DNA from 4 places in the Sinorhizobium sp. 22678 genome. Region 2 is predicted to be linked to each of the others. Evidence: predicted binding sites of a transcription regulator. Region 2 holds the regulator's gene; each other region holds the start of a gene.

Region 1 (5,683 bases), on a different contig from region 2:
ATCCGTGACCTGCCGAACGAATTGGAGGAGGCGGCGCTCATCGACGGCTGTTCGCGCCTGCGCATTCTCACCCATGTGCTGCTGCCTCTGATGGGGCCTGCGATTGCCAGCACCGGTCTGCTGTCGTTCATCCTCGCATGGAACGAATTCCTCTTCGCGCTCACCTTCATCCTGACCGACGAGAACCGGACGGTTCCGGTCGCGATCGGCCTTCTGACGGGTAGCAGCCGCTATGAATATCCGTTCGGCCAGATCATGGCCGCGTCGGTCACGGTGACGCTGCCGCTGCTCGTTCTCGTCCTGATCTTCCAGCGCAAGATCGTCGCGGGGTTGACGTCCGGCGCCGTCAAGGGGTGACGAGCGCCGCCGCGTGCGACGCCATGCGCCAAATTTGGCATGATCTATTTTCGTGATTGGACTTCCCGACCGGTTGGAGTCACGCTGATAAGGCCTACGAGGTGGAAATTGGGGGACCAACTATCGTAAGAGTAGGAGGTCGCAATGAAGCACCAAGCAATCGAGCAGTTACAGGGCGTCGCCGAGGTCAAGCAGGACCTGCCGCGACGGACGTTATCGCGCAAGGAGCGCCTTGAGCGTTGGGCGGAACTCCTGGAACGTGATCCTCACAGACGCCTTTCGACGCTGCACGAAACAGAGTATCAGCCGGCGAGAGTCCGCGCGGCCATGCGCGGCGACGGTTCGCCGATCTCCGTCGCCTTCGAGGATCCGGTCTTCCGGACCGCCGGGATGGAGAACGACAGCTACGGCGAAGCGAGGCGGTTTTTCGAGCTGAGCGACGAGCAATTACATAAGGTCATCTGCTATTGCCATTTCGGCGCGACGGTCAGCGCATCGACGGCCGCCCGCCACATCCGCGCAATGCTTGTCGAGAAACAGCCAGGCCTGTTTGCTCGGTTGCGCCAGATGTTTGTCGGCTAGGGCAGGCGACGGCATTATCGAGGGTCGTGATCGAAGGCGGCCGCCGGAGGAGGCGGGCCGCAGTGCGAAGGCTTAACCGCTCGCACTGCGGTGCTCCCATCGCCTCCGGCTGGCGGATTGCCTTCGATCCGCGGCGTAGTCCTCCGAGGGCTTGGGTTCGCCCTCGTTCTCAAGGTTGTCTTCGTGCGCGGCGCGTCCTCGTGCCTGCGTTTTTCGCTTCGTGCTCCAATTTCCACTATGTTAAGTGGGTCGGCGCGGCGCCTGATGGCGACGCGCCCTGTCGGTCGGGACGCAGAACGGAAACACTATGGCTCAAAGAGCAGGCAATGCGGATCTCCCGCTGCATGGCGGCCGCGTGCCGCGATGGCTCGGCGACCGTATGACGCGCCTCGGCGCGCTGGTCACCGAAGCGGTGGTTCATCACTATGGACGCGACGAGTTTCTAAAGCGGCTTGCGCATCCGTTCTGGTTTCAGTCCTTCGGTGCCGTCATGGGCATGGACTGGCATTCCTCCGGTATCACCACGAGCGTCATCGGTGCGTTGAAACGCGGTCTCACCCCGCTTTCCGGCGAGCTGGGCATCCATGTCTGCGGCGGCCGCGGCCAGCACTCCCGCAAAACTCCGGGCGAACTCATGTCGATCGGCAATCGTGTCGGTTTCGATGGCGGCGCATTGGCAGAAGCGAGCCGCCTCGTCGCCAAGGTCGACAGTGCGGCCGTTCAGGACGGCTTCGATCTGTACTTGCACGGTTTCGTCGTCACGGACGATGCCAGGTGGGTGGTCGTCCAGCAGGGCATGAACGGCGACCTCCGGCAGGCGAGGCGCTATCACTGGCTCTCGGAGGGCCTGACAAGCTTCGTCGACGCGCCGCATAGCGCGATCGAAGGCAGAGAACAGGGCGAGATCGTCAATCTGGCCGACCGCCGCGCCGCCGCCTCGAGGACCGCGCAGCTCGATCTCCTCCAGTCATTCGGGCCCGACGGGCTCTTGCGCGAGGTCGCCCGGATCGAGTCTCGGGGGGCTCCTCTGGCCTCGCCGGCACAGCCGATGCTGCCGCATCTCTTCATGCCTGCCCATCACGATGTACGCGAAAGCGACGTCAATCTCCGGCGCCTGCACGGCAACTTCGCCGCCGCCGCCGACCGTGGTCCGGCGGATTTCAAGGACCTGCTGCTGGTGCCGGGCGTGGGCGCGCGGACGGTCAAGGCGCTGGCAATGGTCGCGGAGGTGGTCCACGGGACGCCTTGCAGGTTCTCGGACCCTGCCCGCTTTTCGCTCGCCCATGGCGGCAAGGACCGCCATCCGTTCCCCGTGCCGGTGAAAGTCTACGACGAGACGATCAGGATCATGAAGTCCGCGGTCAGCAAGGGCCGGCTCGGGCGCGAGGAAGAGCTTGCGGCTCTGAAGCGGCTCGACGAGCAATCGCGCCGGCTGGAGCGCTACGTCACGGGGCCCGACCTCAAGGAGATCGTCGCGGGCGAATTCAGGGACTCCGCGCGTTTCGGCGGGCGCAGCATATTCGGCTGGGAACCGCACGACGACGAGGCAACCGCCGCGGAGCCAAGCGACCGCACGCGGCGCTGAGGCGGAACAATAAGCGCAGCGATCGATTTACACAGCTGGGGCGCGTTGAGCGCACACCGCGTTCGCTGCCGCTGAGGATGGCGCTTCGGATACGGAGGCGCCGCCGGCATACCAGTTGATGGAGTTTCCGATGACCGCTGCGATGACTACGATCGACCACGACACGATCCGCAATTGGATAGAAGCCCGCAAGGGGCAGCCGGCGCGCGTGAAGGGCGCGACCGAAGGGGGTGGTGGTCTGCTTCGCGTTGATTTCGGCAAACCGGAAGACACGCTGGAGAAAATTTCCTGGGACGAATTCTTCAAGATCTTCGACGACGAGAACCTGGCCTTCCTCCATCAGGACATGACTGACGACGGGCAACCCAGCCGCTTCTGTAAATTCATTAACCGGGACTGACCCGAAGACGGATCTCGGAGGAGAAGCGGAAGGAGCACTTGAGGCCGGAATGCCTTTACGGCGGAAAGGATCTCGCGATGCTTACGATCAAAAAACCGGAACCCGCGACGGAACGCGAAGGGCGCCCTGTGCCTCCTTTTACCGGCATCGAGCCGGCGCCTGCAAAGATCCGGAAGCCTTCGACCGACGATTGCGAGCGCCTCGATGACCCGGATTCGCTTTTCTGGCGCGGCGTATGGATGACCGTATTTTAGGTCCGGAAAACTAGGCGTTACCGCCAAGTGTCTGCTCGATCTCTTCGAGACGCGCGGTCAGTCGCTTGATCTCGCCGCGCTTTTCGGCGACCACGTCTTTTGCTGTTTCGAGCCTGTCGCCTCCGGGCACCGTGCCAACGGCCGTGTGGGTCTCGGTCGCGATGGCGTCGATTTCGGATTGTAGCCGGGCGATGCGCTCGCGTAGTTCGTCGAGTTGGTTCCCGACCCCCGGCGCGCTCTTCCGATCTCGCCCCCATGCGTCGATCGGCTCGTCGACGCTCGGTGGGTCGAGCGGGCGCGCATCAGCCCCCGGGCGCGGTTCTCCATGTTTGTTCGTGCTCATGACTGAACTCCCGTAAGCGTCATCAACTCGAAAGCGACGTCTATGTTCCGTCGGCAGCGTTGACCGTCGCAGCAATCGGCGGGCAGCATGGAACTTCCCGCGACGGCTGCCGTTTTCCTTATCGCCACCTGGGAGGGTCCCATGCATTCCGAAGAATACCTCGAGCTTCACTACGATCTGCTGAGCCACAGGGCGCTCCTGTCGTGTGGCCGTAAGGCATACGTCCTGCCGGACATCTACGAGACCAAGGAAATGGCACAGATCGCTGCCCAGAAATTCGCCTGGGAAAAACTGGGACTGAAAGAGCGGGCAGCGGGCTGCCGCACCGCCGCCGACCTCCCGGTCTGGCTGCGCTGACGACTGCGGCGCGTGATCAGTGGCCCTGTGCTTCGCCGAGACCGTCCCCCGCATGCATGGCGGACTGCCACACGGTGACCGCAGGTCCTTCTGCGCCGAGAATGGGGTCCAGGCTCGGCAGCGGCACCAAGGCGATTGCCTTACGGTCATCCGCGGTTGCGGCGCCGCTCTGGATCTCGGCATCCTGACCCGGCGGATAGCCGCCGACGACCAGGAAATCCATGCTCGCCTCGTTCCGGCGGTGGCCCGTACCTGCCGGGAGGAGGATGACGTCGCCGGCTGCGACCTCGACCTCCTGTCCCTCCGGCCCTCCGATCAGCAGCCGTGCCCGGCCTTCCGCGATCCCGAGAACCTCGTGCGCACCGCAATGGTAATGGTGATGGGCAAAGACGCCGTTGCGCCACAGGCCGCGCCAACCATTGGCCCGGAAGCGTTCCTCTATCTGTGTGGCTCCATTTTCCGTAACGTCGACCGCTTGACGATAGACCAGGACCGGCAGGCGCGGGTTGTTCGGTACGCCGCCGCTTTCGGCGAACATGAGCTCTTCGATTTTCATTGGTTTTCTCCTCGGCGCAGGATGTTCCGTTCCCTGCCGAACCGGAACGAATTGCGCGGCTGTATGTTTCCTTCAATCGTGCTCAGAATAGACTCCGGCGAACAAAGATGAATGCTGGCAAAGAAGGGGACCTTTCATGCCATACAAGCTCTATTACTGGGATGGTATTCCCGGCCGCGGTGAATTCGTGCGCCTCGCGCTGGAGGAGGCCGGCGCGGATTACGTCGACATTGCCCGCCAGCCGGGCGGCACGAATGAAATGCTGAAGCTTATGAAGGAGCCCGGTGAAGCCGCCGCTCCCTTCGCTCCCCCGTTCCTCGTCGATGGCGACCTCGTCATAAGCCACGTCGCCAACATCCTTTTTTATCTCGGGCCGAGGCTCGGCCTTGTTGCCGAGGACGAGGGACTTCGAACCCTTGCCAATGGTCTGCAGCTGACGATCACCGATTTCGTCGCGGAGATTCACGACACGCATCATCCGATCGCCGTGTCTCTCTATTTCGAGGACCAGAAGCCCGAAGCGCTGAGGCGGTCGGCCGATTTCCTCTCCGAGCGCCTGCCGAAGTTTCTCGGCTATTTCGAACGCGTGCTCACACAGAACCCCAAAGGGCCGAGCCATATGGTCTCGGACCGGTTGAGCTACGTCGATCTTTCGCTTTTCCAGGTGATCGAAGGCCTCCGCTATGCCTTTCCCAAGGCGATGGATGCCTATGAGGCAAACATTCCCGGACTGGTCGCCTTGCATGATGCCGTTCGTGCACGGCCGAGAATTCTGAGCTATCTGGCCTCGGAGCGGCGGCTCGCCTTCAACGAATCCTGCGTCTTCCGCCACTATCCGGAACTCGACCGGCAGTCCTGACCGTCAACCGATGCGAGCCTTGATCTTGGCGAGATCGTCGACAAACCGGGCGCGTTCCGCTTCGGGGTCGGATCTGCCTCGGATTCTCAGAAGATAGGAGGGGTGGATGGTCACGAGAACGGAGAAGCCCCCGGGCGCCGTCAGAAGCTCGCCGCGGTTTCTGGTGACACCCACGCTTCGCCCGAGCAGGGACATCAGCGCCGTGGCCCCGAGCGCGACGACGATTTCGGGGCGGAGCTCATCGAGTTCGGCGCCGAGCCACCAGGCGCAGGCCTGAATCTCACCGGCATTCGGCCGCGAATGCAGCCGGCGCTTGCCGCGCTGTTCGAATTTGAAGTGTTTGACGGCATTGGTGAGATAGCACTCCGACCGATCGATCCCGGCTTCGTG
Region 2 (5,683 bases):
GGCACCGGTCTTGAAAACCGGCGTGCGTGAAAGCGTACCGTGGGTTCGAATCCCACCTCTTCCGCCATTTCAGAATTGATCCGGGCACGCCGGAATTCCCAGCTTCTCGTCACTGATGGCCGTCTTCCCCAGCCGCAAGGCTCGTGGCCGCCCTGCCCTTCCGACGCTTTGCGTCACCTGCCGGAGCGGAAGAAGCTGCTTGGGACTCCATCGCGAAGGGGCGATATTCGGGTGGGTGAATTGCAGCGTGCCCTACCGGGCGGCAAGGGTGAAGCCGGCAAACGGAATGCACTGGCGCGCGGGGCCGAAAAATCTTATACAATGGGTGACCAGTGGGGTCGTAGCTCAGTTGGGAGAGCGCCGCAATCGCACTGCGGAGGTCGAGGGTTCGACTCCCTTCGACTCCACCATTCCCATCTTTTGTCCAGCCCGGAGACCTAGGTGACAGAACTTACCTGGGGCAACTTCGACCGATGCCGGACGTCAGGCTGCCAGGGCTCGGTCGATGCCGAGGCTCGGCTGCGCTTGCCAAAAAAGCTGATTTGAGAGAAAGTTTTAGTCTGACCCGTTCGAGGTCTGGGCAACTCCCGCGAGTGGAGAAAAACATGCCTGTTAAATCTTTGGTGGCAGCCGTAATTTTTTCCCTCTTCGCCCTTTCGGGGTGCGCCAGCACAGGCTCGACCAACACGACCTATACCCAGTGGTACGGGCCCTATCCCGAGCCTGAATTCGACGTTCTTACGCCGGGCGGACTGCGGCTTGCCTATTAGCATGGCATAGGCGAGCGACTGGGGCGGCCGCTGTAAGCCAAACATGCGAGAGCGTATCGCCCCCTGCCCCGACATTCCGAGCGATCGCCAACGACACGCCGGATCGGAAGCGGACAGGCATTCAGCAGCAAGCGGTATTCACGGAATTTTAGGCACTTGCGGAACACATATGGAACAGATAGGTTCTGTTCTTGATTTGTTTCGCGATTCTGGAGTGACGCCATGCTAACCCGCAAGCAACAGGAATTGCTTCTGTTCATTCATGAACGAATGAAGGAATCCGGGGTTCCGCCGTCCTTCGACGAGATGAAAGATGCCCTGGACCTTGCCTCCAAATCGGGCATCCATCGTCTGATCACCGCACTCGAAGAGCGCGGGTTCATTCGCCGGCTACCGAATCGCGCTCGAGCCCTCGAAGTCATCAAGCTGCCGGAGGCCTATGCCGGTGTTTCGCAGGTCCGCCGCGGCTTTTCGCCGAGCGTGATCGAAGGCAGTCTGGGCAAGCCTGCGGCCCCGCCCCCCGCACCGAAACCGGCGCCCCCGGCCGAGATCGCGTCGGTCGCTGTCCCGGTCATGGGCCGCATTGCCGCCGGCGTGCCGATTTCCGCAATCCAGAACAACATGCACGATATTTCCGTACCGGTCGAAATGATCGGCAGCGGCGAGCACTACGCTCTCGAGATCAAGGGTGATTCGATGATCGAGGCCGGCATCCTCGATGGCGATACGGTGATCATCCGGAACGGAAGCACTGCCACCCCCGGGGATATCGTCGTCGCCCTGATCGACGACGAGGAAGCAACTCTGAAGCGTTTCCGTCGCAAGGGCGCCTCTATTGCGCTCGAAGCCGCCAATCCGGCTTACGAGACACGGATATTCGGTCCGGATCGGGTCAAGATCCAAGGCAGGCTTGTCGGCCTCATCCGGCGGTACCACTAGCCTCCCGACCAGGTGTGCAGGCGTTTCCCACGGAAGTACGCAATTTCAAAGCGTTAGAAGTGGGGGCATTGCGCCTTGGGGCGCTATGGCCACGCCTCCACAGAACCGAAGCCATATTATACAGAATAAAAAAGACCCTATTCCAAATGTACCCTCTTGCGGATTGCGGGCAATCATTCTAAATCCGCGCCACGATTTGAAAAATCGCAAATCGTAGAGGCCTCGTGGCGGAGTGGTGACGCAGAGGACTGCAAATCCTTGTACCCCGGTTCAATTCCGGGCGAGGCCTCCAAAAAACCACCCCTATTCAGCTTTGTTACCGACAAATCTTACCTGCGTCAGACGAAGGCGAAATCCGCGCCCGCAAAGACGAAGTTGGCAGCGCTGAGGTCGGCAGCGTGGATGCCGATCAGAGTGACCTGATCGACCGTGCCATTCAACTGCAGGACAGCGTTCCCGTCGGCATCGTTGCCGATGTTGGGCAAAAAATCAGCGAAGTCGTCGTAGCCATAGCCAGCGATTTGGATGACGTCCTTGTCCAATTCGAAGTCGAAGATCTCATCCCGACCACTGTTTCGTGAAAACAGGAACTGATCGGCACCGGTCTCGACCGCGAAGGCTGCGGTCAGTCGACCATCACCCCAGAGCTGATCGTTACCGGTGCCGCCGATCAAGAGGTCGTTCCCACCCGCGGTGTCCACGCCGACCTCTGCATCGCCATACAGGACATCATTGCCTTTGCCTCCGTCGAGCAGGTCGTCGCCGCCACTGCCGCCACGTGAGAAAAGAACGTCTCCAACGAGAAAGTCATTGCCCGAACCACCATACAGGTGGTCGTTGCCGCCAATGCCGGATTCCACGACGCCCTGGTCGAGGCCATCGCCGTAGAGCTTGTCATGGCCCTCTCCGCCCTGGAGGCGATCGTTCCCGCCAACGAAAAAATCGCCCAGGGAGAAAGCGTCGCCCGAGAGAGTATCGTCTCCGGCGCCGCCGTCGAGCCAGTCGTCTCCACCACGTCCGCTGAGGCAATCGTAGCCATCGCCATAGAGTGTATCGTTGCCTTTGCCGCCAGAGAGACGATCATTCCCTCCGGCGACGATAGCGGAATCAATCGCATCGATCTGGAAGGCATCGCCGTACAGCGTGTCGTCGCCGGCGCCGCCGTCGAGCTGGTCGTCGCCACCACGCCCCTGATTGGAGATCGTCCAAGCGTCGCCGAAGAGCGTGTCGTTGCCCCCAAGGCCGTCAAGGCTGTCGCGGCCACCCTGCCCCGAAGACAGGAAGCCGCCGATTTCGGAGACTCCCAGGCTATTGCCGGTCGTGAACGGGTCTCCGAAGATAATGTCCGGATCGTTCGTTCCGAAGATGTGGTTGTCCAGCCCGAGCCAAGGGGCGATGCCACCGATTAGATGCGCCATTTTTCTCTCCACAGTGCTGTAAAGTAGGCGATGCTCGTCTTGGGAAACCAGGACGGCCTTCGCGGCGCCGACTTCGTCGGGCCCCGTCGGAGTGACGAGCTAACGCTATGAAAATACGGATTTCCTACGAAAGACCGTTACACCCTTTTCCTGAAAGCGCTCCAATGTTGCCGAACGCGATGCTCCTGTCTATTGACCACTTTGGATTAACTACAAGTTGTACTTTGCGACCACACTCAGCGTCCGGATACTGGAAGAAGGACGAGCTCTCCCACGCTACCGAAGACGTCCGCGAAGGCGAAACCTCGAGGATCGTGTGGTCTCGTGATCGGCGGTTGTGATATAGCGGTCCGTCGGCCGGCCTCATCGGGAGGGCGGCACTCGAAGCGCGACATGATGGATATTCCTTGGGGCTACATTCAGCGCCACTTCGATTGGCTCGGGCATGTGGTCGAGGGCTTCTGTATTGCAGCAGTCGTCGCCCTCCTGTTCATGGCGATTGCGCCGAGAAGGCTGGCGCTGATCATCGGCCTCGCCTTCGCCATCGGACACTTCCACGGCCGCGAGAAACGTGATTTCGAGATCAGCGCAAAGCTGCCGCCGCCTCACCTGGAGGGTTATGAAATGTGGAGGTGGAGTTGGGATCAGGCGACCGATTTCTGGCCGGTCGCTTTGGTCCTCGCCTGCGTCATTGTCGCCCTCCTGCCCGAACGACGTCGAAAGCCGCGCAATTCCGACGACTGAAATGCGTGCATCCGGATGCTGGCGGAACTCTTGGCAAGGCCCACCTCTCAGGACCTGCCGGACGAGTTCGGCTTGCTGCGCCATCGGGCCCACCATACGGCCAGCTTGCGCCGCCGTCGGCGCATCGAGGGAATATCGTGCGAAAGCACGAGCAGGCCCAGAGGAACCATCCAGAAGCCCAGGATGGGCAGAAAACCGAGCAGACCGCCGAAGACGAGCAGAACGCCGATGAGCACGCGCAATGCCGGCGAATTGGGCAGGCTCATCCGCCATTTGCCGAGCACAATCTCACGCGTCTTGGGATTGATGCCAAAATGCTTCTTCGCCATCACTCTTCTTCCGTACCAATGACCCCACAGTTGGTGCCTTCTCCACAGGGCGGCAACCGCCTGCCGACATTTTTTTTGAAAAACCGCTTGGCAAATCGGAAAAGCATTTGTATTAGCAGCCTCACTTCTGCGGCGCAGATGATCCCTGGTAGCTCAGCGGTAGAGCACTCGACTGTTAATCGATAGGTCGCCGGTTCGAATCCGGCCCGGGGAGCCAGTTTCCAAAGCCCTGCACCTCACGGTGCGGGGCTTTTTCTTTGAATATTTTCAATCGCTTAACCGATCATGGCAAATGCACCAAGCCTCTAAGGGTTCGGTGCTGGCTTGCTTTTTGGTTACATTTTGGCTGCTTTTCGGACCACACAGGCCGGCAAACGGGGAATTCCTAGGGTTCGAAGATATTGCGTGTTACGCAATGAGAAACGCCGCAAGCGGCATCTATCGCTATTATCGCCGCGCCCGAGCTGCACAAGAACTATCACGCGGCATGGGAGAAGGCGCGGATCAGGAGACGAACGCCACGAAAGGCGGGACGCGACCGCCATTTGAGCCGGAGACAAAGGAGGTCCAGCAGGCGACGCTCTTTTGAGCGTTATTTCTTGCCGAGATATTCCATCACTTTTTCGCGGTTCGGCCCAGCTTCACGGATCGCCTTCAACGCCTTTTGCCGCGTCACCTTCGCCGTTCTCATGAGGTAGGCCACCTCGTGCTCCTGTTCGGAAACGAGCTCACGGTCGCGGCCTTTCTTCTTCGGATTATCTGCCATGCTTTCCTCTCATCGACGGTCTACCACGAGCCGCCCGACAACCATCTATTGCTGAGATAGTCCTTCGTTTTCACCCCGGCAGGGTTTCCTTCACGGAGGGCCTCCTGCACCATCCTTCTCCTATAGGCCGCACTTTTCTCATCACTGGCGACCCCATGCCCCTCAGTGGAAACGAGATCGCGGTTACGATCCGGCTCCTTGTCATTATCTGCCACTCTTTTTCTCCATGTACTTGGATGAAGAATAGGAGCGGATCACACTTCGGCAAGGGCGGGCTTATGACGCGTCACTAGGTGATGTCATAGTCCGGGGCGCGCCGTCGACCGGTAGCATTTCACTATCCGTATCAGGGACGTCCACGGCTCAATCAGTGCCTCGATGTTCTCAGCTTCAGATGTCCTCTTTGCTCAATTCAACTCGAGGTCCGGCGCGGCATTCCTGCTGCGCCGGGCTTTTGCATTCGATGAGCCCCGCATCAACACCGCAACTGAGCGCGGTCTCGCCGGCTGGCCTCGTGCTGGCCGGACATGTCGCCTCTTACTTCAAGCGCTCGAGGAGTTCCTGCGCCACGGCGGGGGCCGAGGCCGGATTTTGGCCCGTGATCAGTTCCCGATCGGTGACGACATGCGCGCTGAAGGGCGCATCGGAATGACTATAGCGAGCACCTGCTTGCGTGAGAGCATCCTGCGGATAGAACTTCATCGCGCCGCCGCCGAG
Region 3 (5,683 bases), on a different contig from region 2:
AGAGAAGCCCTTCGGAATCGGCGAGCTGACGGCCCGGATCCGCGCGGCGCTGCGCCATCGCATCCAGATGGCAGGGGGCCAGGCGCAGCTTTCGGCGGACGGTCTTTCGATCGACATGGTCAAACGCGTCGTGACGCGTGGCGGCGCGGCGCTCCGACTGACGCCGAAGGAATACGACCTCCTCGTGATGCTCGCACATCACGCCGGCCGCGTGGTCACCCACAGGACGCTGCTTACCTCCGTCTGGGGCGCCGCCCACGGGGAGGACCTGCATTATCTCAGAGTCTTCATCGGTCAGCTGCGTGGCAAGATCGAACGCGATCCCGGCAATCCGAAGATCGTCCGCACCGAACCCGGCGTCGGTTATCGCTTCGTCGGCGACGAGGATTGAGGAGGTTGTGCAACTGACCACATCACCAATTCCCGGCACGTGAATTTTCTGCAGCCTGAAGTCGCACTTCCTGATCTACTTGACGTCCGGGGTTGAGCCCCGGCCGTTACCTCCAGTCGTCGCGCCAGATGCGTTCCACAGCAATGAAAGTAAACGACGCCGACCAGGCAATCAGAACGAGCCCGTTCAACCCTTCCAGACCGGCGAGAATTCGCATGTCGCCTGTTGCGTAGACATCGCCGAAGCCCATTGTACTGTAGCAGGTCAGCGAGAAATAGAAGAAGTCTGTGGCGTTTGAGCCTGCCAGTCCTTCGAGTGAACCGAACTCGGGATGATAATGCATCCACGCAAAGGCCAGAGCGTAAAGGCCGACGCCGAAGAGGTGAGCCATAAAGGCTGACCCAAGAAAAACGACCATTTCAGCTCGTTTGGAAAGCACCTTGCGTCGACGCAGGATCGCTACGCCGGTCATGATTTCAAAATGAGTGGCGCTTGTCACGATGATGAGTGCGGCGGAAAGCAGACAGACCAACACAATCCCTGGCACTATCAACCTCGCCCTGTGCTTGCCGCAGTATGATCGGCGCTTACCTCAAACGCACCAACTCGACTCGGCGATGCTGGTACAACCACCATAGCAGGACATCGTCCGGATTGGGAGTTTCGGTCTGTTCGGCCCGTCCCAATGTGCGGTTGCCGAGGCTGACGGTGTGGACGACCGCGGGAGTACAGGATAATGCGTCTCGGGAATTCGGCGCGGTCCGTCGAGCACTTCCCTTTTTCTCCAATAGGAACCCCTGCGAAGCGCCGCCAAGAGGACAGCCAGTGCGATGACGATCACGCATTGCTGAACTCTACCGCCACATGGTGCGCATGCGGGCTGCGACATCGATACGGATCTGCTTTGCGCTACGCTCGGAGGTATTGGGGCTGGCGACGGGCCAGGTTGCACTCTCGAAGAACTGAAGCAATGTCGCGGGAATAAAGCGTGTGCGGCTCGCGTAGACATGGCGGTCACCCTGCGCGTGCTGACCGCCGGTGAAGAAGCGTTGCGGCACCATCAGCGTCAAACTGTCCTTAGCGCGCGTCATGCCGACATAGAGAAGCCGCCGCTCCTCCTCCAGCTCATGGCTCGTACCAGTGGCCAGGTCTGACGGAATGCAGCCGTCGACGACGTTGAGCATGAAGACGGAGCGCCATTCCTGCCCCTTGGCCGAATGGATGGTCGACAGGATAAGATAGTCCTCGTCGAGCAGCGGTACGCCGGCCTGGTCGCTCGTCGCGTCCGGCGGATCGAGCGTCAGCTCGGTGAGGAAGCGCTCGCGGCTCTGATAGCCTGCGGCGATCTGCTCGAGTTGCACGAGGTCGGCCCGGCGCGTTTCGGCATCCTCGTGTATTCGTTCGAGATGCGGTTCGTACCATATCCGCGCCATCTCGATTTCCGTCGGCCATGCGGGTTTGCGCAGGGCATGCAGGAGTTCGACGAGGGACAGCCAGTCCGAGCCGCTCTTCGGCGGAGCTGGGATTTCGCCAAGCGCCATCAATGGCTCGGGGTCGGCTGCGATCGTATCCAGGATCTTGCCCGCGGTCTGCGGGCCGATGCCCGGCAGCATCTGCAGGAGCCGGAAGCCTGCGACGCGGTCACGGGGGTTCTGTGCAAAGCGCAGCACAGCCAGCATGTCCTTCACGTGAGCGCTGTCGAGGAACTTCAGGCCTCCGAACTTTACGAAGGGAATGTTGTGGCGGGTCAGTTCCACCTCGAGGGGGCCGCTGTGGCTCGAGGTGCGGAACAGTACGGCCTGCTGTTTCAGAAGCATCCCGGATTCACGATTGGCAAGCACCTGCTCGACGATGCAGTTCGCCTGATCGGCCTCGTCTTTCACTGTCAGCAGCTTAGGACGTTCAGCCGACTCGCGATCCGTCCAGAGGTTTTTGGTGAACCGTTCCCGCGCCAGATCGATAACCCCGTTGGCGGCAGCGAGGATCGGCTGGGTCGAACGGTAGTTGCGGTCGAGCGTGACGATCTCGGCCGCCGGCGAGAATTGCTTCGGAAAGTCGAGGATGTTGCGGACAGTCGCCGCCCGGAACGAGTAGATCGACTGCGCGTCGTCGCCGACGACCGTCAGGCCGCGCCCGCCGGGCTTCAGAGCCAACAGCACCGAAGACTGGAGTTTGTTGGTATCCTGATATTCGTCGACGAGGACATAGTCGAACCGTTTGCCGATTTCGTCGGCCACGGAGGGCTCGCTAACCATCTGCGCCCAATAGAGAAGCAGGTCGTCGTAGTCGAGGACGTTCTGCGCCTGCTTGGCCTCGACGTAGCCGGCAAACAGCTCCTTCAACTGCTGTTCCCAGCCGGACACCCACGGGTACCAAGTGCGGAGCACTTCAGTCAGCGGCATTTCCGCATTCACGGCCCGCGAATAGATCGCCAGACACGTGCCCTTGGTCGGAAATCGGCTTTCCATCTTCGAGAAGCCGAGCTCGTGCCGCATCAGGTTCATCAAATCGGCGCTGTCCTCGCGGTCGTGAATAGTGAACTCCGCATTCAGTCCGATCTGTTCGGCATAGATTCTCAGCAGCCGTGCGCCGATACCGTGAAAGGTGCCCGCCCATGACAGGGCGTCCTTCATCATTCCGGAATTGGGGCCGAGCACCTGTGCGCAGATACGCTCGACGCGGCGCGACATCTCAGCCGCGGCCCTTCGCGAGAAGGTCATCAGGAGAATGCGGCGCGGATCGGCCCCGTTGACGATCAGGTGTGCAACGCGATGGGCCAAGGTGTTGGTCTTTCCGGAGCCCGCGCCCGCAATGATCAACAGCGGGCCCGCTTGGGCGCCTTCTTTTGCTCCGATGCCATATTCGACTGCGCAGCGCTGCCTCTCGTTCAGTTTCTCAAGATGGGCCGCCGTCGCCATTCACTTTACCTCGATGATGTCTTTGATGTCCGGCCGCGGCCTCTAGAACGGAGAGGGAACATACAAGCCCGAGAGGCCGTTGGAAAGTGGGGACGTTCCGGTTTCAAAGATGGCACGATGTATCGCCTGCGCAGATCCAGGCTATGACGACGTGTGGCGGCGCACTTCATGCCAAGCAGTACCTCCGCACCCAATGCAAGAGCCGGACGATCACTGACCGCTCGGACATTGCCGCTTGTAATCAATTGGCCGGCGCGGACCTTTGTCAGCCGGTCGATGCGGCGGTGAAAACCGCCAGTTGAGCGTCGAAAGCACGCTTGTATGCGGGCCGCACTTTGCCGCGGGCGACATAGGCGGAGAGGTTCGGATATTCGTCAAGGATGACCGATCCTTCCAATCTGCGCAGCACCGTCACCATTAGGAGGTCACCGGCGCTGAAAGCGCCGTCGAGCCAGTCGGCGTTGCCAAGTCGGCGGGAAAGTTCGCCCAGCCGCGTTCGGATGCGTTCGTCTATGAAGGGCAGGCGCTGCTCGTACCAGGTCTCGTCGCCTTCGAGGTACTCGGCGACCTCGCGATCAACGATCGGCGGCTCCACCGTGTTGAGCGCGGCAAACATCCATGTGATCGCGCGCGCGCGGGCATTCGCATCGTCCGGCAGCAGGCCCGCATGGCGCTCAGCGATATGGAACACGATCGCCCCCGACTCGAATAAAGCGAGATCGCCTTCTTCATAGGTCGGAATCTGCCCGAATGGATGAAGCGCGAGATGCGCGGGTTCCTTCATCGCCTTGAACGAAAGAAGACGAACGTCGTAAGGCTTGCCCACTTCTTCGAGCGCCCAGCGAACGCGCATGTCACGCGCCATACCCTGGCCGGCATCGGGCGACCGCTCAAAGGCGGTAATGGTAATAGTCATGCTGCTCTCCATCGCTTGTCCGTCTTGAAGACGACCGGCTGAACGCGATTCCGACACCCCATGCGCGAGATAATCCTCGCGGCCGATTCAAATACAGCACGATGGTGCGTTCCTGCCGCTGCTAAGCGGAAGAGGCTTCCTGGCAGCTTCCGCCCCAAAGCGTCATAGGAGTTCCGAGACCCGCTGGCGCAGAAATGCTGCCGTCCGCTCGGAAGCAGTCTGCCGATCTTGCCAGTCGTCCTTGACCTTGCCCAGATAGGCCTCACGCGCGTAGATCAGCATATCAGCTTCCTCGTCCGGCATCTGGCTTGCTGCCCATGTCGCTGCAGCATCCTTGGTGATGAAGTCACCGGTGGCCGATGTACGCCACATGCGCGCAAGGGTTAGCAACACGTTCCGCTCGTCCCCCTGTAAACTGTCGCCCAATGAGGGGAGTGCATCGCGCATTGCGCGGCGAATTTGTTCCGGCGGAAGCGGGGCAGAAGCTCCTTTGCATCGGGGCCGAACAGTGGAACGGCCTCTTGTCGCGCCCGGGCCAGCACAAGCGTGTTTTCCGGGTCGGACACAGGTAGGGGGAGACCTCCGCATTCAAAGGTGTCCCGCAGCCATTCGCCATAGATGAATTCAGCCCGAGCAGGAAAATTCGGTGCGGCGATATCTGCCCGCAGAAACACCATCAGTTCGATGCAGCGGGGCGCCCCGACCAGACGGGGATGGCGGCCGGACATTCGCAGCAAAGCCGCCAGAAGAACGCGACGCTGTTCGTCAGCCATGGGGCAGTCGACGATCGCGAGGAGGTCGACGTCACTCTGCGGTCGCAAGCCACCCGAAACTGCCGATCCATGCAGATAAACCGCAAGGAGCGCGTCTCGAAGGATGCTGCGGATGGTTTCTGTCGCTGCCAGTGCCTCGTCAATCTGTTGTCTGTCCGCTCGCATGGCTCGGCTCGATTTGCATGAGTACTACCAGGAGAAAGTGCGTACCGGCTTCCCGTGCGGAAATGCGCAGTTTCAGAGTGTTAGAGCGTTTCACTGGTCCAATGAACAGTGAAACGCGCTAGAATATTGCAACGAGCGTATCAAGCTCTTGAACCGATACAAGGCAGCTTTTAGTGCGAGCGGACCTTCAGGCAGCGCTCGACTGGCCCGGGTCGCCATCTCGCAGCCACCGGACGTCACCTGGGGAAAGCGCAATTGAGAAAGCGTCGAGGCTGTGGTTGAGCTCGGAAAGCGAGCGCGGGCCGATCAGCGGGATGACACGGCCCTTCTGCGCCAGAACATAGGCGAGCGCTATTTGAATCGGGTCCTTGCCGAGCTTGCGCCCGAGTGCGATCGCCCGGTCCCGCCGAGCGAAGTTGCTTTCGGAATACCAGGAGCGGGCAAGTTCCGAATCGTCCCGCTTGCCGCGGCCCGCGCGGTCGGTGAAGAAGCCGCGCGCCTGGCTCGACCAAGCGAGATT
Region 4 (5,683 bases), on a different contig from region 2:
ACGCTGTCCCCGATCCGGATGGAACCGTCGTCGGGCTGCTCCTGGCCGGTGATCATGCGGAAGAGCGTCGTCTTGCCGGCGCCGTTCGGGCCGATGACGCCGACGATACCGCCCGGCGGCAGCTTGAAGCTCAGGCCTTCGATCAGCAGCTGGTCGCCATAACCCTTGGAAATATTCTCCGCCTCGATGACCACCTGTCCCAGTCGTTCGCCAACGGGAATGACGATCTGCGCATCGCCGGGACGCCGGTCCGCAGCCGCCTCGACCAGTTCGTCATAGGCGCGAATACGAGCCTTGGACTTCGCCTGGCGGGCCTTGGGGCTCGAAGAGATCCACTCCTGCTCGCGGCTGATGGCCTTCTGGCGGGCAGCCTCCTCGCGTCCTTCCTGCGCCATGCGCTTGGCCTTCGCCTGCAGATAGGCGGAGTAGTTGCCCTCATAGGGAATGCCCCGTCCGCGGTCGAGTTCGAGAATCCAGCCTGTGACGTTGTCGAGGAAGTAGCGATCGTGCGTGACCATCAGCACGGCGCCCGGATATTCGCGCAGGTGTTTTTCGAGCCAGGCGATCGTTTCCGCGTCGAGGTGGTTGGTCGGTTCGTCGAGCAGAAGCAGTTCGGGCTGCGACAGCAGAAGCTTGCAAAGCGCCACGCGGCGCTTCTCGCCGCCGGAGAGATTGGTGACCTCCGCATCGCCCGGAGGGCAACGCAACGCTTCCATCGCCATTTCCACCTGACTGTCGAGGTCCCAGAGGTTCTGGCTGTCGATGACGTCCTGGAGCTTGGCGCCCTCTTCCGCGGTTTCGTCGGAATAGTTCATCATCAGCTCGTTGTAGCGGTCGAGGATCGCCTTCTTGGCAGCCACCCCTTCCATCACGTTCTCGAGCACGTTCTTCTGAGGATCGAGTTGCGGCTCCTGTGCGAGATAGCCGACCCTCGCACCTTCGGCGACCCAGGCCTCACCGGTATATTCGGTATCAAGGCCGGCCATGATCCGGAGCACGGTCGACTTACCGGCCCCGTTCGGGCCGAGAATGCCGATCTTCGCCTCCGGATAGAAGGAGAGATGGATGTTCTCGAGGACCTTCTTGTTACCGTAGGCCTTGTTCAGCCCGGCCATGTGATAGATGAATTGACGTGCCATAAAGGAAATGCTCCGCATCGGAAGGGAATTTTGCCCGCTATGTAGGCGAATTATGGTGGCGGGGCAACGCCAAAGGCCCTTGCCCCCACGCTCCCCCGCCGCCTCCTCAATGCGAATTGCGGTCCGGATCAGCCCCGCCCGGCAGCGTCTGCGACCCCCTTCGCGCATTTGAATTCCGTCGGCCCCGCCGCCTGGATCAAATCCGCCAGCTCGGCTTTGCCCGAGAGGTCGCCCGAGAGCCCGATCGTCAGCCCGGTAATCACGTCGCGGCCGTTCACCGACTGGCAACGCATGCGCACCCGGTCTCCGGCCCCCGCCCCGAAAGCCTGGTCGAAGGCCTGCTTGATCTGTTTTTCGTCGAGTTCCCTGCCGATCCCGCCGGCGAAGAGCGCACGCACTGCCGACCGGTTGAGCTCGTCCAGAAGCCGAAGCTGCAGCGCGAAGTAGTCCTCGGCGTTTGCCGTCTGGCAGGTACCGTTGCGCAGCCATTGGTGCCGGTCCAGACCGGACTTGACGCCTGGCATGGCGACGAGCAGGCGCTTGGCCGTCTCATCCCCCATGGCGACTTCCGGCAGTTCCAGCCAATCGCCCTTGCGGTCGCGCGCTTTCAGATCCGCCTCCACGCCGCAATAGCTCTTCTTGAGCGGCCATAGTCCATGAAGCGAGAAATTCGTGGCGTCGAAGCGCTCCGCGGTCTGATCGACGCATTCCTTGCGATCGGGCCGGGTCTCGCAGAATCCCGGCTGCCAACTCACGGCGAGGACATATTCCGTCCTTCCCGCGCCGGTTTCGCCCTCGCTCGCCTCACTCTCCTGAGCCGCAGCGAGGGGCGCATTCGCCAAACCCAGCGCCAGCGCCGCCAACCTGATCAGATGCATCATCGCCCTTGTCTTCATTGCCCCAAACCCTCTAAAGGAAACAAAACAGGAACAAATAACGCCATATACGGGAAAATTGCAACCCTGAATCGCATCTGCGGATTCGTTGTGATCTCATGCGCAACGAGCAACAAGCTGCGGTTGCCTTTCCCACCCAAATCGATTTGATATCCGCACGGCATCCGCAAGTGGGGAGAGCGCATGGCATGTTCGGGCAGGTGAGGACACATCGAAGCCCGACCGGCGCGACGCTCGGCTGGCGCCATCTCGGCGCCGCGGGCGAACCGCAAGGCATTCTCGTCATCAGCCACGGCCTTGCCGAGCATTCCGGCCGTTATGCCCGCTTTGCCGAAGCCATGGCCGGCCAAGGTTTCCACGTCTACGCCCATGACCACCGCGGCCACGGCACGAGCTGTGCCCCCGATGCATCTCCCGCCATGTTCGCGCAGCGGGACGGCGCGGCCAAGGTCGTCGCGGATCTCCGCGCGCTCCGCGATATGGCGGCGGCCAGCCATCCCGGCCTGCCGGTCGTGCTGTTCGGCCATTCGATGGGCGGCCTGATCGCGCTTAACGCCGCCGAAACCGATCCGGAACTCTACGACGCGCTTGCTGTGTGGAACTCCAATTTCCGGCCCGGCCTTGCCGGGCGCGGCGGCCAGTTGCTGCTGGCGATCGAGAAGATGCTGAAGGGTTCGGACGTGCCAAGTCCGCTCGTGACGAAACTCACCTTCGGTGCCTGGAGCACCAGCATCGCCGACCGGCAGACCGATTGCGATTGGCTCTCGCGCGATAAGAGCGAGGTTGCCAAATATCTCGAAGATCCGCTCTGTGGTTTCGACCCGACCGTATCGCTGTGGCTCGACGTATTCGCCTTCGCCTTTGCCGGCGCCCGCTCCGACCGGCTGTCGCGGCTGCCCTCCAGCCTGCCGGTTCACCTCGCCGGCGGCAGCGCCGATCCTTCCACCCTCAACGGAGAGGCCGTTCGCTGGCTGGGCAACCGCATGAAAGCGCGGGGCATGACGGATGTCACGATCGTAATTCACGAGGGCATGCGCCACGAAACGCTGAACGAGATTGGACGGGAAAAAGCGATGACGGAGTTCGCCGCCTGGTGCCTGAAGGCAGTCGGGGGAAAGCGGCACCGTCCATGAGCGAGCTCTCCCTTTCCAAGGCGGCAATCGACCACAACCGGATCTCCTACGGCCTGACGCTGATGGTCCTTTCGGTGTTGCTGTCTCCGCTGATCGACATCTTCTCGAAGCTCGCCATAGCGACGGTCCCCTCGGCCGAGATCACGGCGGCCCGCTTCCTGCTGCAGATCGTCTTCATCCTGCCGATCGTCCTTCTGCGCGGCACGCTGTTTGATCTCACCTGGCGCAAGAGTGCGCTGCATGCGCTGCGCGGCGGCCTTTTGGTGGTGACCATGCTTTCCTTCATCACCACGCTGAAGGTCATGGAGGTGGCCGATGCCATCGCCATCTTCTTCGTGGAACCGATCATCCTCACCATTCTCGGCAGCATTTTCCTCAAGGAGACGATCGGCTGGCGCCGTTACACCGCCTGCGCTGTCGGCTTCCTCGGTTCGCTGCTCGTCATCCAGCCGAGCATGCAGGAAGTTGGTTGGGTCGCGCTTCTGCCGATCGTCGCCGCCTTCGGTCTCGCCGTTTTCCTGCTCGTGACGCGCATGGTCGCGCAGAACGAGGATCCCTGGTCGATGCAGTTCCATGCCGGCATCTGGGGAGGCCTCTTCTGTCTCGCGCTGCTCTGGTTCGGCGAGGGCAGCGGATCGAGCGTCTTCGATCCGGTCTGGCCGGACGGGCGCGCCTGGTACTTTCTGTTGGGAGTCGGCGTCACCGCGACGATCTCCGGCGTGCTCGGCGTCTATGCCTATCGGGCGGCGCCGGCCTCGGTGCTCGCGCCGCTGCAATATCTCGAGATCGTCTCGGCGACGATTTTCGGCTGGCTCGTCTTCGGCGATCTGCCGGACGCGCTGAAATGGCTGGGTATCGCGATCATCATCGGCTCAGGACTTTATATCATCTGGCGCGAGCGACAGGTGCAGAAGACGGCGGGTATCGCGCCGGTGTCGCCGGCGATCTGACAGCGGCGAAACAGGACAGTATTTGGGAGGTGCACATGAAAACGGGCGGACAACTGGTGGTGGAGGCGCTTGCCGCAAACGGGGTGAAGCGCATCTCTTGCGTACCGGGAGAAAGCTATCTGGCGGTGCTCGATGCGCTTTACGACGCCGACATCGAGGTCGTGGTCTGCCGGCAGGAGGGCGGGGCCGCAATGATGGCGGACGCCTGGGGCCGGCTGACGGGCGAGCCCGGCATCTGCATGGTCACCCGCGGCCCCGGCGCGACCAATGCCTCCGCCGGCCTCCACGTGGCCCGGCAGGATTCGGTTCCGATGATCGTCTTCATCGGCCAGGTGCAGCGCGACGCCCGCGAGCGGGAGGCTTTTCAGGAAATCGAGTATCGCCGGGCCTTTACCGAAGTCGCAAAATGGGTCGGCGAAATCGACGATCCGGCGCGCATCCCGGAATTCGTGACGCGCGCCTTCGCCGTCGCGACGTCCGGCCGTCCCGGCCCCGTGGTCCTGACCTTGCCGGAAGACATGCTGACACTGAGCGCCGAAGCACCGGCCGCACGCGCTTACCGGCCGGTGGAAAGCCACCCCGGCCCAGGCCAGATCTCCCAGCTTGCAGAGCTTCTCTCCACCGCGAAAAGGCCGATCGCCATTCTCGGCGGTACCCGCTGGTCCGCCGAGTCCGTAGCCGGATTCCAGAGCTTCGCCGAGCGTTGGCAGCTGCCTGTCGGCTGCTCCTTCCGCCGCCAGATGCTTTTCGACCACCTGCATCCGAACTATGCGGGCGATGTCGGCATCGGCATCAATCCGTCGCTGGCAGGCGAGATCCGGGATGCCGACCTCGTCCTCCTCGTCGGCGGGCGGTTCTCGGAGATGCCTTCCTCCGGCTACACGCTGATCGACGTCCCCTACCCCAGGCAGACTCTGGTGCATGTCCATCCGGATCCGGGCGAACTCGGCCGGGTCTACCGTCCGGACCTCGCAATTGCCGCGAGCCCGCGCGACTTCGTCGCGGCGCTCTCTAGCCTGACGCCTGCGGCCGAGCCCCATTGGTCCGCCCGCACCGGGGAAATGCATGCGGCCTACCTCAAATGGTCGACGCCGCCGGAAAAGGGACCGGGCGACGTGCAGATGGGCCCGATCGTGAACTGGCTGGAGGCGAATACGGGGCCGGAGACGATCTTCACCAACGGTGCAGGCAACTACGCCACCTGGCTCCATCGCTTCCACCGTTTCCGGCGTTACGGGACGCAGGCTGCTCCCGCTTCCGGTTCGATGGGCTACGGCCTGCCGGCCGCAGTCGCGGCCAAGCATCTGCATCCCGACCGCGAGGTGGTCTGCTTTGCCGGGGACGGCTGTTTCCTCATGCACGGCCAGGAGTTCGCGACCGCCGTCCGCTACGAACTCCCCATCATCGTGCTCGTCGTCAACAACGGTATCTACGGTACGATCCGCATGCATCAGGAGCGCGATTATCCCGGCCGCGTCAGCGCGACGGATCTGACGAACCCGGATTTCGCAGCGCTCGCCCGCGCCTATGGCGGCCACGGCGAAACGGTGGCGAGGACGGAAGAA

What was found. The regulator LexA, encoded in region 2, represses DNA repair genes until DNA is damaged. The targets are predictions, from matches to a motif close to TGTTCNNNNTGTGTTCNG.
Region 1: the regulator LexA is predicted to act here: its motif matches at 1,150-1,167, upstream of ACTJKL_RS11935 (DUF763 domain-containing protein).
Region 3: the regulator LexA is predicted to act here: its motif matches at 3,353-3,370, upstream of ACTJKL_RS13495 (ATP-dependent helicase).
Region 4: the regulator LexA is predicted to act here: its motif matches at 2,054-2,071, upstream of ACTJKL_RS01415 (ribonuclease T2).

What each region holds. Positions count from the first base shown of each region.
Region 1 is NZ_JBQEMS010000006.1:246,727-252,409, reverse strand. It holds gene ACTJKL_RS11945 (carbohydrate ABC transporter permease) at 1-357, shown strand, start outside; gene ACTJKL_RS11940 (hypothetical protein) at 502-939, shown strand; gene ACTJKL_RS11935 (DUF763 domain-containing protein) at 1,247-2,524, shown strand; gene ACTJKL_RS11930 (hypothetical protein) at 2,655-2,924, shown strand; gene ACTJKL_RS11925 (hypothetical protein) at 3,189-3,521, opposite strand; gene ACTJKL_RS11920 (hypothetical protein) at 3,663-3,878, shown strand; gene ACTJKL_RS11915 (cupin domain-containing protein) at 3,895-4,434, opposite strand; gene ACTJKL_RS11910 (glutathione S-transferase) at 4,571-5,293, shown strand; gene ACTJKL_RS11905 (UdgX family uracil-DNA binding protein) at 5,297-5,683, opposite strand, start outside.
Region 2 is NZ_JBQEMS010000010.1:10,442-16,124, forward strand. It holds tRNA gene ACTJKL_RS16220 (tRNA-Ser) at 1-67, shown strand, start outside; tRNA gene ACTJKL_RS16225 (tRNA-Ala) at 335-410, shown strand; gene ACTJKL_RS16230 (hypothetical protein) at 606-770, shown strand; gene lexA (transcriptional repressor LexA) at 993-1,709, shown strand; tRNA gene ACTJKL_RS16240 (tRNA-Cys) at 1,928-2,001, shown strand; gene ACTJKL_RS16245 (calcium-binding protein) at 2,048-3,127, opposite strand; gene ACTJKL_RS16250 (hypothetical protein) at 3,524-3,871, shown strand; gene ACTJKL_RS16255 (hypothetical protein) at 3,919-4,200, opposite strand; tRNA gene ACTJKL_RS16260 (tRNA-Asn) at 4,343-4,417, shown strand; gene ACTJKL_RS16265 (DUF3606 domain-containing protein) at 4,793-4,966, opposite strand; gene ACTJKL_RS16270 (type 1 glutamine amidotransferase domain-containing protein) at 5,504-5,683, opposite strand, start outside.
Region 3 is NZ_JBQEMS010000007.1:258,504-264,186, forward strand. It holds gene ACTJKL_RS13485 (response regulator) at 1-391, shown strand, start outside; gene ACTJKL_RS13490 (potassium channel family protein) at 498-938, opposite strand; gene ACTJKL_RS13495 (ATP-dependent helicase) at 1,246-3,309, opposite strand; gene ACTJKL_RS13500 (glutathione S-transferase family protein) at 3,575-4,225, opposite strand; partial or broken gene ACTJKL_RS13505 (aminoglycoside adenylyltransferase family protein) at 4,388-5,163, opposite strand; gene ACTJKL_RS13510 (aldo/keto reductase) at 5,351-5,683, opposite strand, start outside.
Region 4 is NZ_JBQEMS010000001.1:256,050-261,732, forward strand. It holds gene ettA (energy-dependent translational throttle protein EttA) at 1-1,139, opposite strand, end outside; gene ACTJKL_RS01415 (ribonuclease T2) at 1,268-2,035, opposite strand; gene ACTJKL_RS01420 (alpha/beta fold hydrolase) at 2,224-3,168, shown strand; gene ACTJKL_RS01425 (DMT family transporter) at 3,165-4,118, shown strand; gene ACTJKL_RS01430 (thiamine pyrophosphate-binding protein) at 4,154-5,683, shown strand, end outside.